DNA from 2 places in the Paenibacillus glycanilyticus genome. Region 1 is predicted to be linked to the other one. Evidence: riboswitches for the same ligand, from Rfam matches in the RefSeq annotation. Region 1 holds a riboswitch; the other holds the start of a gene.
The links. Region 1 has a riboswitch for cyclic di-AMP ahead of ACR9FF_RS29165 (hypothetical protein). Riboswitches for the same ligand answer to the same signal wherever they lie in the genome.
Positions count from the first base shown of each region.

Region 2: linked by a shared signal. The riboswitch ahead of ACR9FF_RS16280 (KamA family radical SAM protein) and the one ahead of ACR9FF_RS29165 (hypothetical protein) in region 1 are both predicted to bind cyclic di-AMP.

Region 1 is NZ_CP195155.1:6,456,371-6,461,386, reverse strand. It holds gene kdpA (potassium-transporting ATPase subunit KdpA) at 1-462, opposite strand, end outside; gene kdpF (K(+)-transporting ATPase subunit F) at 490-567, opposite strand; gene ACR9FF_RS29165 (hypothetical protein) at 709-1,128, opposite strand; cyclic di-AMP (ydaO/yuaA leader) riboswitch at 1,250-1,435, opposite strand; cyclic di-AMP (ydaO/yuaA leader) riboswitch at 1,545-1,740, opposite strand; gene rlmN (23S rRNA (adenine(2503)-C(2))-methyltransferase RlmN) at 2,087-3,157, shown strand; gene ACR9FF_RS29155 (lysoplasmalogenase) at 3,187-3,837, opposite strand; gene ACR9FF_RS29150 (aldehyde dehydrogenase) at 3,931-5,016, shown strand, end outside.
Region 2 is NZ_CP195155.1:3,531,398-3,536,413, reverse strand. It holds gene ACR9FF_RS16285 (cation:proton antiporter) at 1-1,221, opposite strand, end outside; gene ACR9FF_RS16280 (KamA family radical SAM protein) at 1,401-2,540, opposite strand; cyclic di-AMP (ydaO/yuaA leader) riboswitch at 2,698-2,842, opposite strand; gene ACR9FF_RS16275 (hypothetical protein) at 2,909-3,241, opposite strand; cyclic di-AMP (ydaO/yuaA leader) riboswitch at 3,325-3,471, opposite strand; gene ACR9FF_RS16270 (DUF2179 domain-containing protein) at 3,972-4,493, opposite strand; gene thpD (ectoine hydroxylase) at 4,490-5,016, opposite strand, start outside.

The DNA of each region.
Region 1 (5,016 bases):
GCGGATAAAAGCAATCGCAACCGAGAAGCCGGTAGCCGCCGAGGTGAACATCATCATCATGATGACGGCCATCTGCGAGAAATAGGACAGCCCCGTTTCGCCGCTGTAATGCTGCAGGTTCGTATTCGTAATAAAGCTGATGACGGTATTGAACGACAGCGTTTCTTCCATAGCGCCGATGCCGTTGGGATTGCCCGGAAGGCTGCCCTGCAGCCGCAGAATCAGATAACTGAGCGCGACGAGCACGATATTCGTAAGAAGGAAGCTTAACGCGTACTTTTTCCAAGTCATGCCGTCACGCGATTTCAGCCCGATGACTTTATAGATGAACCGTTCTATGCCGCCGAATAAACGGTCGGTCCGGTTCGGTTGATCCGAGTACACGTGGTACACGTAGGTTCCGAGCGGTTTGACGAGCAGTACGAGCACGCCAATCACGATAATGAGCTGTAAAATATCCATTGTGGCCTCCCAGCGATCGATAAGGTTTTAAAATTTCTCCGGATTGATCAAGGCGTAAATCAAGTAAAGAAAAAGAAACAGGGCAAGCACTAACGTGACGATCATCGCTTATCCTCCTCTTGAATAGCCCGGTCGCACCATTGCATAAAGCCGGCGAAAAGTATGAATATCGCTGCCAGAAGCAGCACCATATAGATATCCTGCATAGCAAATTCCTCCTAAAAGAATGGCGAATAACTTTCGACCTTACCGATTATCTTGGCTCGCCATGAGGTCGTTTATGATTAAAAAAGAAGTATCCGCATGGCTGGAATGAATGACGTAATTGGCGCCCATCCCTTTATAGATCAGACGGGGATTCGCGCTGTCCGTAACGACGCAGATCGATTTGGATGTCCAGCTGCGGCAGATCTGGATATAACGGCAGCACAGGTTCAAGCTTCTTTCGAATAAAAAGATCCGTCCGACGGGGAGCTCCGGAACACGCCAGGTGGCTTCATCGGTTGTATTAATGACGATGATCGTGGATACGCCAAGCTCCAGCATCCGCTCGTATTCGGTCTTGTTGTTTACGATGGCGGCAAACGGGATATGCCGGCGCAGCAGCTGTTTAATGAAATCCTCGCCCTGCACGTTGGGTGCGGAGACGAGTATATAATCGTCCATGGTTTACGCTCCTCTTTTCGTTAGAGGAATCAACGACAAACAAAAAAGCCGCGGAAGAGGGACTCTTCACGCGGCTTATAAGCGCAGCAGAAAATAAACCGCGCCTATATTCACGATCATCGTTGCCTCTCTTGGTACGCTGACGAAGTTAGCTGACGGATTCGGGCGTAAGAGTCGCCCTACGCCGATGCCGCGCGTCCCGCGCTGCTTCGGCGATTCACCCCGTGGACAAGCTGGCTGTATGGAACAGCCGCCCGTCCGATTGGTTCCCCCGTTCCCCGAGAAGGGGATTAAGCGATAAAGACAGTTGATTAAAAATGGCATGAGAAAAAGCCGCAGAGGAAAGATCCCCGCGGCCTTTAAAGGTCACAAGATCACATCATCCTCTCTACTTGGAAAATGCCCTGCCTAATGGGCAGTCGCATTTTCATCGCTTACGAGGTTAGCTGACGGATTCGGACGGTGAGAGTCGCCCTACCGGGTTCGGCCGCGCGCAGCCTTTTCCCGGATTCACCCCGGATAAGCATGCCGCGCCGGCTCTCACACCGTTGCCATGCCGCTTATCGATTGGTTCCCCCGTTTCCCTTAACGGAAACTCAGCGATTGTTACATTTGCTGAATCGTATATTACGCCTGACGGCCGAAGTTGTAAATGAACCGTAGAGGCGGCATATTGTCTAATTCTGACAAGGAGTTTGGTTAGAGCGTTTACATTTGGAGGGAACTCTACCATGCTCCTTCTTGGACCTTATATCTCCCGAATGCTGCAATTCGTTGTGAAACTTAGGTATATGCCAAGCCTAAATTGGTTTATCCGGGTTGCCAGATAAGAGGGAGGAATGGGCGTATTCTGGAACGATTGGACTTTTTCGCCCCTTGTTTTCGTCAGCTAATTTTGGGACAATAGGAGCAGTATGCGGTTTTGTTTTGGCCGCGTTTCACGAAAAGAGGAAAAACGATGAGTACACCATCCATATACGGATTTACATTAGATCAATTAACGGCTTGGCTTGGCGAGCGCGGGCATAAAAAATTCCGGGCGACGCAGGTGTGGGAATACTTGTACCGGAAGCGGGTAACGAGCTTTGCGGATATGACGGATGTTCATCCGGACTGCGTGAAGCTGCTGGAGGAGAACTTTGCGATCCAGACGCTGGTCGAGCATACGAAGCAGGTGTCGAAGGACGGTACCGTCAAGCTGCTGCTTAAATTGGATGACGGCAACCTGATCGAGACGGTAATGATGCGCCATAAGTTCGGATTGTCGGTCTGCGTAACCACGCAGGTGGGCTGCAACATCGGCTGCAGCTTCTGCGCCAGCGGCCTGCTGAAGAAGAGCAGGGATCTGACAAGCGGCGAGATTGTCGAGCAGATTATGAAGATTCAGCTCCATCTTGACGAAGCGGGCCAAGGCGAGAAGGTCAGCCATATCGTTGTCATGGGCATTGGCGAGCCGTTCGATAACTTTATTCACCTGAACGACTTCCTTACTACGGTCAAGGATCATAAAGGTCTGGCTATCGGACCGCGCCATATTACGGTATCGACAAGCGGTCTCGCGGACAAAATCAGGGAGTTTGCCGACAAGGATCAAGGGGTTAACCTCGCCGTATCGCTGCATGCGCCTAATAATGAGCTGCGGACGCGGATTATGAAGATCAACCGCGCGATTCCGATCGAGAAGCTGATGGATGCGATCGATTATTATCTGGAGCGGACGAACCGCCGCATTACGCTGGAATATATTTTGCTCAAGGACGTCAACGACCAGCCGGAGCATGCGCTTGAGCTTGCCGAGCTGGTGGGCGACCGCCGCCGCTCCCTCGTGAACGTGAACCTGATTCCTTACAATCCGGTTGACGAGCATAGCCAATACCAGCGCAGCGAGAACGATTCCATTAAGGGCTTCTACGATACGCTCAAAAAACAAGACGTCAGCGTCAGCGTCCGCCTCGAGCATGGCGCCGACATCGACGCGGCTTGCGGCCAGCTGCGCAGCAAGCAAATGAACAAGGAAAAAGCCGGATAACAACCGGGCCGTCATAATCAAAGCCATGATCAGAGGATCATGGCTTTTTGCTTAGGAGCGGTGCGGCTCCGGTATCCGATGCAGGTGGCGATGCAGAATTGGGCGGCATAATAAGTGGTCATAATGAGCACGTCTGACCCGGCAATATCCGAAATAAACTTATTCCAGGCGAGAATGGAGTCGGAAGCCATAAAGAGCAGGGCTCCCGCAATCGCCCATGCGTTGCCGGACATCATAGCCGACCAGCCCATCAGCGAAATAGCCGTTACATAGACAAGAACGGGGATTTTCAGAGCGTCGTCCCCCGATTTCGCAAGCGCATCAAGCAGCTCGTAGCCCATATACACGGCATACGCGCCGATCGGAACAATAGTGACGAGCCGCCAGAAGGAAAATCGCCATTGCCCGAAAAATCCGCTTAAATAAAACAAATGGCCGATCAAAAAGGCGGACAGTCCCACAACGAAGTTACCCAGGGTAACATCGCCAACCACGCTGAAGACAAGACCGGCCAGCAGGATCCATTGAAACCGTTTACCGTTTGGAGCGGACTGCAAGTAAGCATAAGCGATGATCAGAAGCATTGGAATCGCTTTGAAAATTAGCTTGACGGCATGCGGTTCAGCAGGAATGATAAAAATGTAAAGCAAGCCTGTAAGCAGAATAAGGGCAGGCAGCATTTTGTTCAATCGTCATCGCTCCTTTTTCCTAACTATAGCATACAATTTCATTTTGCAAGTCCGGATTTATATCGAAAAAAGGCGGGGTATCGCATGAATATGAACTTGAACTCGAACACGAATACAGCTCAAGCGTTGCTTGAGAAGCAGCGACATTATTACGGAACGGGGGCAACCCGGAGTCTCGAATTCCGGCAGGCTCAGCTGGCCAAGCTGCGCCAGGCCGTCACGGAACGCGAGGATGCGATTATGCAGGCGCTTCGGCTTGACCTGAACCGGAGCGAGCAGGAGTCCTATATGCTCGAGATTGGACTTGTCCTGAAGGAAATCTCTTTTGTGCAGAAGCGGCTGAAGCGGTGGATGAAGCCCGCCAAGGTCAAAACGGCGCTTACCCACATGGGCAGCAAGGGGTATATCGTGCCGGAACCGCTTGGCACCGCGCTTATTATCGCTCCGTGGAACTATCCGTTCCAGCTTGCGATGGCGCCGCTTGTCGGAGCTATAGCGGCGGGCAATACCGCAGTCCTGAAGCCCTCGGAGCTGTCTCCGGCCGTATCGGAGGTCATGTCTTCGCTTGTTCAGGATACGTTTGACCCTTCTTACATAGCCGTTATGGAAGGCGGAGTTGAAGTAAGCAAAGAGCTGCTGGACCTGCCGTTCGATAAAATTTTCTTCACGGGCAGCGTGAACGTCGGCAAGCAGGTCATGGCGGCGGCAGCCAAGCATTTGACGCCGGTTACGCTGGAGCTTGGGGGAAAAAGCCCGGCTATCGTGCATCATGACGCCAATCTCAAGCTGGCCGCTAGACGTCTTGCCTTCGGCAAATTCATTAACGCCGGGCAGACCTGCATCGCGCCCGATTACGCGCTCGTGCATCACAGCGTGCTGGAGGAGTTCCTGCGGCAGCTCCGCAAGTCGGTAACGAAGTTCTATGGCCAGAATCCGCTTGAGCATAAGGATTACGGCAAAATCATTTCGGAGAGGCATTTCCGGCGGCTTGCAGGTTTCCTTCGCGATGGGGAGGTTGTCATGGGCGGAGGGGCAGACGAAATGGCGCTCCGGATCGAGCCTACCGTATTAACCCGCGTGGACTGGAATATGCCGGTCATGCAGGAGGAGATTTTCGGCCCGATTCTGCCGGTCTTGGTCTATGACGAGCTGCAGGAGGCGATTGATCAG
Region 2 (5,016 bases), 2.9 Mb from region 1:
CTTTTTTGTTTCTCCAATTCCCAGCTTTAATACAAGCGGTTTAATGGTCAAGCCTTGAACAAGCAACGAGAACAGTACCACACTGAATGCTAGCACAAGCACATCATCCTTCCCTGAGAAGGAGTCAGGTAAGCTTAACGCCAACGCAATCGACAAGCTCCCTTTCAACCCACCCCAATTCAGAATGGACTTCCAAGCTCTTGGAAACTCCCGAAGCATCGCAACACTCGCATAAAGAGCAATGGTTCTTCCGGCCAGCACAATCAAGATGGCTCCTGCAATGATTAACCATTTATCCGAGAAGTCGACGTTCTTGATCTCAAGACCGATCATAAGGAAAATCAGCGAGTTCGCTACCAGCGTAATCACGTCCCAGAACGAATCGATATTCATTCTGGTTGTTGCGGACATCCCAATCCGTGCTCCGTAGCTGCCAAAGATCAGTCCGCTTACGACAACTGCGATAACGCCGGAAACATGGAAATGCTCCGCGATAAAGAAGCTGCCAAAAAATAAGAGCATGGAAAAGCCGATTTCGAGCGGATAATCATCGTAAAAGCGAATCAACTGCGAAAAGATCCAGCCCATTACCGCTCCTATTGCAATTCCGCCAAGCGCAAATTTCAGAAACAGCCATACTCCGCTTCCAACCCCGGCAAAGCCCATATCGATGTAAGAGAGAAGATAAATGGATGAAATCTGAAATAGAACCACTGCAATACCGTCATTAAATAATGACTCGCCTTCGATAATCGTAACGAGCGACTTCGGCACGCCTAGCGATTTAAATATGGAAATCACGCTGATCGGATCGGTTGCGCTCATCAAAGAGGCGAAAGTAAATGCCACGACAACCGGCAGCCCAAGCCAAAAATAAGATCCGGCCGCAATGAGTAGGAATGAAAGTAAAGTTCCTCCGAAAGCTAATGCCAGCACTGGCTTACTATGCTTCTTGAGCTGGTCAACCGGTAGTTTAAGCGTTGCGTCACCAAGAAGAATGGGTAAAAAGAGCGAAATAATAACCGATTGAAACACATGCGACTGCGTAATAAAGGACTCCGCTTCCTCCAATACCGGAATATGAGTTACGCCAAGAATGAGCCCTACGATAACAAGCGCGATGGAATACGGCTGGTTTATTTTCTTCGCAATGGCTATAACAAACATGGATACGGCAAGCAGAATGAGCAGCTGAATAAGGGTTTCATTAAATAATTCCATTGGGATATCCTCCGTTTCTAACAACAACATCCATTTCAGTGTTCCTAAAGCACTCTTTCGTCATTCACCTCTTTATGCAGGATAAATAGACAAAAGGAGCCCGCTGTTGGCAGGCTCCTCCGGACGTTCCTTTATTTATCCATAATCTAACATGAACAACTGTCGCTTGTAAAGAGCTGCTACAACTCATTGGTGGAAATAATGGCTTCATTTTTCTTGACCGGTTTATTCCAATACAGCTCGCTTCCTGGCAAATCATCAAACCAGGTAGCATCTTCCGGACAATCCAGCATCATAAATTTACCGTATTCGTTATCACGAGACTGATGGTATTTCAAATAGGCTTTGCCATTATCGATTGCCAGTATCTCGATTTTGCCCGAAGTATGACTCATCGATAAACGTACACGTTTTCCTAACCCGGAAGTAAGAGCCTTTGCTTCCTCCACCATTTGATATACCTTTGCTAGCGGAAGCACAAACTCACGATTGCCAGCAACCGGCCGATTAACAAAGAAATAATAAGGCGTTACACCAGCCCATGACAGACGGTCAAGGAGTTCAGACAGTACAGCCGGCTGATCATTAATTCCTTTTAACACAGGTGTCTGGTTCACTACAATTGCTCCAGCTTCATGGAGCGCCTTGAAGCCTCGCTTAGCCTCCGCGGTAATTTCCCTGGGATGATTAATATGTGCCATCACATAAATCCGTTTCTCTTCCGTGGAAAATTCGCGAATTAGAGCGAGCAGCTCTTCATCTTCATAGATTCTCATCGGATTAAATACTGGCATTTTAGAACCAAGCCTGATAATTTTGACGTGATCGATTTGACGCAGCTGCTCGATAATGAAGCGGAGCTTGGAAGTAGCCAGAATTAGACTGTCTCCCCCGGTAAGAAGAACATTGTTTATCTCCGGATGCGAGGCTATATAGGCAATACCAGGCGATACGTCTGCCATCGCTTCTTTCACATCATTTCGAAACAAACGTTTGCGAAAACAATACCTGCAATAGGAACCGCACACTTCCGATACGATAAGCAGCGCTGTCGTCGCATACTTGTGCTGACATCCGGGAACGACATAATTCGTATCCTCGTCTGATGCATCCCACCGGCCATATTCCAGCAGTTCGCCTTCATTTGGAATAACAAGTTTGCGAATCGGATCGTCAGGATCTTCCCAATCAATAAGGCTTAAATAATAATCATTCACACGAAATACAAACTTATCCGTAATGGGCTTTAACACTTGTCTTTCCTGCTCCGGCAACGCACTTACTTTGGCAATATCCGTAATGTACTTCACTTTTTGCATTAGACCTTGCTCCTTTGATGCCCTGCTACAGGGAGATTAAAGGGAGCCAAATTGTCAAAATGCCAAGAGAACTTCATCAGCTGGGTCATAAAATAAAAAGAGACCCTTAAATGAAATAAAGGGTCTCGGACAATCTCAAGTTGATTTCATGCGTCGGAATTGACCCATCCACTGCTGACGAGGTTAGCTGACGGACTCGGGTAAGATGGTACCCTACATTTCTGATTTATCGAAATGATTCGCCCCAATTGACTGGTTCCCCCGCTTTTCAGCCAAGGCTGAAAACTAAGCGTAGACTTATTGTATCATTAATGTTTGATTAGTCAAACATTTCCTGCAATAGATAAAGGACTTTATTCCTAGCCTGGTTATTTTAATGAAGTATACTTCTCCAATGAAATTTTTCTCTGTTTCCAAATTCGTTTGTTTACAATCGTCCATAACCCTAATAGGGATAAGATTACAAGTGCCCACATAAAAATCATCTTTGGCAGTGTTACGATCTTACTATACCTTGTGATAACACTAATGACCATCATTGCAAGAAAAGCAAATGAAAAATGTTCTTCGGCTTTTTTATAAAATTCATATTTTCTGGTCACGACTTTAAGGATCCGAAAATGGTCTTCCTTGGTTCCGAAATACGGAGGATTTTCTGAATCAGAATCCTGCGTTTCGGAACGATAATCTGCATGTTTCATTTTCATCTCCCCTTTGTTAGATTTGCTGGGCACAAAAAAAGAGCCCCACAAATGAAGGGTCTCTTATCAAATTAAGCATAAGGTAATGGACCCATCTACTGCTGACGAGGTTAGCTGGCGGGCTCGGATAAGATGGTATCCTACATTTCTGATTGTGAAATGATTCGCCCCAATGGATTGGTTCCCCCGCTTTTCAGCCAAGCAAGCTGAAAACTAAGCGTAAACTTATTGTAAGCGTTTAGATATTTAAAGTCAAAATGATCGAATCAGGCACGACAGTTTTCAGAGTGTCGGTTTAACAAGCTGAAAATACGAATCCATAAAGGATTGAGGGTTTACAGAAATCATAAAAGGAAAAACTCCTTGATTCGTATGCAAATAAAGAAACCCCTCCTCTTCCCCCAGTTCTTTATAAGACATATCCGAAACATCCTCCAAGCGGAATTCCCTGTACTTTGTCATAATCTTTTCTTTATAAAGGTACAGCTTCCTAGCTTCTTTAACGGTTATCTGCGTGCCATTCGAAACTTCTCTGTTTATTTTATAATAATCGAGCACCGCTATCGAATCGATGACAATTCCCTCCCATCAAATGCATTGTTTAAACCATACTTTACCCCCAGTTGTAAAGCAAATCCCGTGTCGTACTTTCCTAATTAAAAAACAAAAAAGCCGCATCATTATGCGACTCCATTGTTTTAGAAATATCCGCTCTGCATGTTCCGGATCATTATTTCTCTAGCAACTTCGCCCAGAAGCCTCCGCGGAAATGACGGGGCTCATGCGAGATGACGAATGCCTTTGGAGCATCCGCTTCGATTCGTTCAAGCAGCCGCTTCTCGTTGCTGCGCTTCACCAGCACCTGCATGACAAGCCGCTGACCATCCCGCCCTTCCCCGGTCCATGACGTGACGCCGTATCCGTATTGACGAAGCTTGTCCGGCAGGCTTGTGTTCACCGAATTCGAAATCACCTGAACGACCGAATAGCCAAGAGCGAGCTGTTCTTCGATTCGGCTACCCAGATAGACGCCAATGCCAAAGCCCATGCAATAGGCCGCCATATGAATCGGACTCGATAGATTGTTTAGGACAAGGTTTAATCCCGCCAGATAAATGAACACCTCTACCATCGCGAATAGAGAGGCTGCGCCTCTCTTGCCTTTCAGCACAAGAATAAGGCGCAGCGTAAAGATAGATACATAGGCAATATTAATGCCCAAAATCGAAAGAGTGATTAGAACAAGACTCATTGCTCTGAACGGGAAGCGATGTAGGCAGGACGGGGCTTCTGCCCCGAATAGGGCTGGACAAGCCGGTTATCTACGCTGTTGTAAACCATAAAGACATTGCTTCTTGGATACGGCGAAATATTACTCGACGAGCCGTGCATTACATTACAGTCGAATAAGAGAACCGAGCCTGCCTTGCCAACCGGCATTACGATTCCTCCTTCTTGCGCTAGGAAGGTCAAGCTGTCTTGATCGGGAACGCCGTATTCCTGCTTCCGAAGCGAATCCTTGAAATGATTCTCCGGCGTTTGGCCAACGCAGGATACGAATTTCCGATGAGAACCCGGCATAACCATAAGCGGCCCGTTATGAGGCGTATTATCCTCCAGCGCGATGGAGCAACTAAGCGCGCGCATGGACGGCATGCCGTCTTCCACGTGCCAGGTTTCAAAATCCGAATGCCAGTAAAATTCCTTGCCGGTAAAGCCCGGCTTGAAATTAATCCGGGATTGGTGAATGTAAGTTTTTGAGCCTAGCAAATATT